DNA from 2 places in the Clostridium malenominatum genome. Region 2 is predicted to be linked to the other one. Evidence: predicted binding sites of a transcription regulator. Region 2 holds the regulator's gene; the other holds the start of a gene.
What was found. Region 2 encodes NrdR, which represses ribonucleotide reductase genes. Its sites were predicted from a motif close to CACNANATNTNGTG; they were not measured.
Positions count from the first base shown of each region.

Region 1 (2,424 bases), on a different contig from region 2:
TAATTACTCAAATCTAATAGTTATTCTATGGTCAAAAATATTCCACCATGTGTTTCCAGGATTCATGGGAATTTCTACATTATTGCTATCTAAAAATACTGTAGGGGAAGTAAGGGATTTTTTAACCCATTTACCTTTGACATATTTACCGTTGCTTATAATATAACAATCGCCTTCTCCTATAAGATTTACGTCTATGTGGATGCCATCATTTTGCAATGAAATATCTGTAAGTTGGATAATAATATTATCTATTTCCACAGGTAGATTTTCTTCATTATCTATGCATTTTTCTCCATCCATGTATTTTGTATATGCATTATTTTCAAAAACATAAGAAGTGGTATAATACGTGTTTATTTTTAATGAAACTTCTGTAGCGTTATTACCGTTATTTTCCCAAAATAATTTATCGAACTTAAGAGAACTTCTAGGGGAACTAACTAAATTTTTGTCTTTAATTAATTCTCTTAAATTAGAAGAAGTATAAAGGCTATGTTCATACTGCCTGCTATTATCACGCCAATAATATTTTTCATAGGTAAATTCATTTAAACTAGGAAGATTTTCCTTTTGTATACGTTGCTTTGCTTCCTCGCTATATCCACAATGGGCAAAGGGAAGATTATTTTCTATAGATATATCTAAAAAATATGGTCGTGCGCTTCTAATAGGTCCTATTTTAGAGGAATCATTTTTATGATAAAGAGCAATAAATCTGGAGATTCCACCTTCTGCCATGGTTTCATAAACTATATCTGCATGAATTAGTCCTGAATGAGGTCTAGATAATTTTGAGTTTTCTATAATAGCCATAAAAGGAATTTTAGAATAAGTGTTTTTATCAATTTCTTCACCGGTATAAGGAGAAAAGAATTTTTCCTCTTGCTTAGGCTCTTTTTGTTTAACTTGATCTTGCTTAAATTCATTTACCGCTTGTGAAGGTTTGCTGCATCCTAAAAGTAAAAATATTGAGATAATTAAATATATGAGTTTCTTCATACTATCCACCCCTATAGAAATTATTATATATATTTTACCAGATTTTTAATTTATTTAATAGTACTTAAATTATAATTAAAGTTATACGATAAAATATAAAAGCAAATTGCCAATCTATATAATATAAGGAAATATATAAAGGAAGTGGGTAGTAAATGAATATATCATTACAATATAGTTAATTTTAAAATTGCTAAATATTTTTTGGCATAGTATAATGACACAGTACAAACACAATATATAGTAGGTAGGGGGAATTAGTCATGCTACATGTAGTTAAAAGGGATGGGAGAAAAGTTTCTTTTGATAGCACAAAGATAACTAGCGCCATAAAAGGAGCGTCAGAAGAGATTGCTTATAACTTAAAAGAAAGTGAATTTATAGATATAACTCAAAAAATTATTAAGAGATTAGAAGATATAAATAGTGAAGAAATATCTGTAGAAGAAATTCAAAATTTAGTAGAAGTAACTTTAGTTCAAAATGGATATAAAGAAATAGGCGCAATTTATGCTAACTATAGAAAAGAAAGAACAAAGATTAGAGAAATAAAATCAGATTTAATGAAAGCTATAGAAGGCATTGGTGTAGAGACAGATAGAGATAATGCTAATGTTGGGAATAATTTTTCATCAAAGCTATTAAGAATAGCTAGTGAATCAAACAAGTGGCATAACTTAGCAATGATGCCTAAGCATTTAGCAAAAGCTCATGAAAATGGAGACATATATTATCATGATTTAGATAGCTATAATTTAACAACAAATTGTTTACATATACCAACTAAAGAAGTTTTATTGAGAGGATTTAATACGGGATATGGTTATATTAGACCGCCTAAAAGAATAGAATCAGCTTGTGAATTATCCTGTATATTGCTTCAGTCTACTCAAAATGATATGTTTGGTGGACAATCTCATCCAGATTTTGATAATGACATGGCTATATTTATTGAACCAACTAGAGTTGACATTAGAAGAGAATATAGAGAAGTTGGCTTAGAGGAATCTATGATAGAGCAGTTAGTAGAAAAAAGGTTAAGAAAAAGCATTAGCCAAGCTATGCAAGGTATAGTATATAACTTAAATACAATGCATTCAAGAGCTGGTTCTCAGGTGCCATTTAGCTCTATTAATATAGGAATACCACAATCTGAAGATGCAGCTTTAGTATGTGAAATATTTTTAATGGAATATGAAAAAGGTTTAGGGAAAGGTGAGCAGCCAGTTTTCCCAAATATAATTTTTAGAGTAAAGGATGGAATGAATAAAAAACCATCAGATCCATACTATTATTTATTTAAATTAGCTTGTAGAGTTGCAAGTAAGAGAATGAATCCAACATTTATGAATATAGATTCAGACTTTAACTTAGAATACTATGAAAAGGGATATATGCCAGCTACAATGGGTTGCAGGACTA
Region 1 covers NZ_BAAACF010000003.1:443,055-445,478, reverse strand. The annotation lists gene ABDZ69_RS13955 (DUF3048 domain-containing protein) at 4-1,002, opposite strand; gene ABDZ69_RS13950 (anaerobic ribonucleoside triphosphate reductase) at 1,266-2,424, shown strand, end outside.
Region 1: a site for NrdR is predicted at 1,235-1,248, ahead of ABDZ69_RS13950 (anaerobic ribonucleoside triphosphate reductase). Genes of this name have one in related genera too.

Region 2 (2,424 bases):
CAAGCTAATTGTTAAGGTTAGGAACATATATATCATTAATTTTTTTTTCATTTTATCACCTGTCTATTCCGAATAATTAAATCTATATCCTACTCCCCTTATGGTTTCAATATGTTTAGGACTTTTGTCATCTTCTTCTATCTTCTGCCTTAAATGCCTAATGTGCACATCGACAGTTCTAGTTTCCCCAATGTACTCGTATCCCCATATTTTGTCTAGTAAAAAATCTCTTGTTAAAACTCTCCCTTTATTCTTAATAAAAGTTTCAAGTAGTTCATATTCTTTTAAAGTTAAATCTATCTTTTCTCCTTCCTTTGAAACTTCATGTTTTTCAAAATCAATTTTTATGTTTCCAAAGATAAAATCATTATTCTCTATGGTAGAAACTCCCGTTCTTCTCAAAAGAGCTTTCACCCTAGCAACTAATTCTCTAACTGAAAAAGGCTTAGTAATATAATCATCAGCCCCTAATTCTAATCCAAGTACTTTATCTAATTCCTCACCTTTAGCCGTTATCATTATAATCGGGGTGGTAGATATGGCATTATTCATTCTTATTCCCTTGCAAACATCATATCCATCCATACCTGGCAACATAACATCTAAAAGAACTAAATTAGGCCTTTCATTTTTAACAATTTCAAAAGCATCCTTACCATTATCTGAACATATTACATTGTAGCCTAAGTTCTCTAAGTTAAATTTCAAAAGCTCCCTAATATTTTCCTCATCATCAACAATTAAAATTTTTTCATCAGTCATAATAACCCTCCAACATTTTACCTATATTATAGCATTATTTTAAGCAAATTTAATTTTGACTCCATACATTTAACATGCCTTAATATAGTTTTAACATTAAAAATGGTTTTATGTCTACCATAAAACCATTTAACAAACTACTTATTTGAAATTAATCTTTTAATCTCATCTATAAAAGTATTAACATCTGTAAATTGTCTGTATACAGATGCAAATCTAACATAGGCTACCTCATCTATTTTTTTTAAGTTATCCATAATAATTTCACCTATGTATTCAGATTTAACCTCTGTTATCATTTGATTGTTTATATGTTTTTCTACTTCATCAGCTATGTTTTCAATTTGGCTTCTAGACACTGGCCTTTTTTCACAAGCTTTAATAACTCCATTTATGATTTTACTTCTGTCAAAATATTCCCTGCTCATGTTCTTTTTAATAACCAATACGGGTATATTTTCTACCTGTTCATAAGTGGTGTATCTTTTACTGCATTTTAAACATTCTCTTCTTCTCCTTATTGATTCATTTTCCTCTGTTGCCCTTGAATCTACAACTTTACTTTCATTATACCCACAAAATGGACATTTCATATATCTTCTCCCGCCTTTTTCTAAAGTAATGTATTATAACCCTATTATAATATAACTCTACTATGGTTTGCCAATAAAATATTCTTCACCCTCTACTAATATTACATCTACCCCTATTTTCCTTATTTTATCCCAGGGAATTTCTATGTCCGTATTCTTTCCAAACCAGGATATCTTTTGGGATGGAATTATTATTGAAACTACTTTGCTATTTTCTATATCTATTTTAAAATCCCTCATATATCCTAATTTAGTACCAGAATTAATATCTATTATTTCCATAGTTCTTAAGTTGTTAATAGAATGATAAGTTAATTCCATTTTTTCTTCCCCCTTTTATTCTCTATTACATATTATGATTCACATCTTTATAATATAATAAAAAAAGAACTTTACTTAGTAAAATTCTTTTTTATTAATCCTATTTTAAACGTATTTTTTCATATGTTTTAAAGCTGTTTTTTCTAACCTAGATACTTGAGCTTGTGATATTCCTATTTCGTCTGCGACCTCCATTTGTGTTCTACCATCAAAAAATCTTAATGTCAGTATTAGTTTTTCTCTATCGTTTAATTTTTTCATAGCTTCTTTGATGGATATATTTTCAAGCCAGCTATCATCTACATTTTTGCTATCGCTAATTTGATCCATTACATAAATGGCATCGCCGCCATCATTATAAATGGGTTCAAATAAAGATACTGGATCTTGTATTGCATCTAAAGCAAATACTACTTCTTCTCTTGGTATGTTTAGCTCCTTGGCAATTTCTGACACCGTTGGTTCTTTATTATTCTCAGCAATTAACCTATCTCTTACTTGTAGAGCTTTATAGGCAATATCTCTAAGGGACCTGCTAACTCTTATTGAATTATTATCCCTTAAATATCTTCTTATTTCACCTATAATCATAGGCACTGCATAAGTTGAAAACTTTACATTCTGACTTAAATCAAAGTTATCAATGGCTTTTATGAGACCTATGCAGCCTACCTGGAATAAATCATCAACATTTTCACCTCTGTTATTAAACCTTTGGATTACACTTAACACTAATCTTAAGTTACTC
Region 2 covers NZ_BAAACF010000001.1:1,362,751-1,365,174, reverse strand. The annotation lists gene pnpS (two-component system histidine kinase PnpS) at 1-51, opposite strand, end outside; gene ABDZ69_RS06880 (response regulator transcription factor) at 64-762, opposite strand; gene nrdR (transcriptional regulator NrdR) at 900-1,355, opposite strand; gene ABDZ69_RS06870 (YlmC/YmxH family sporulation protein) at 1,416-1,676, opposite strand; gene sigG (RNA polymerase sporulation sigma factor SigG) at 1,782-2,424, opposite strand, start outside.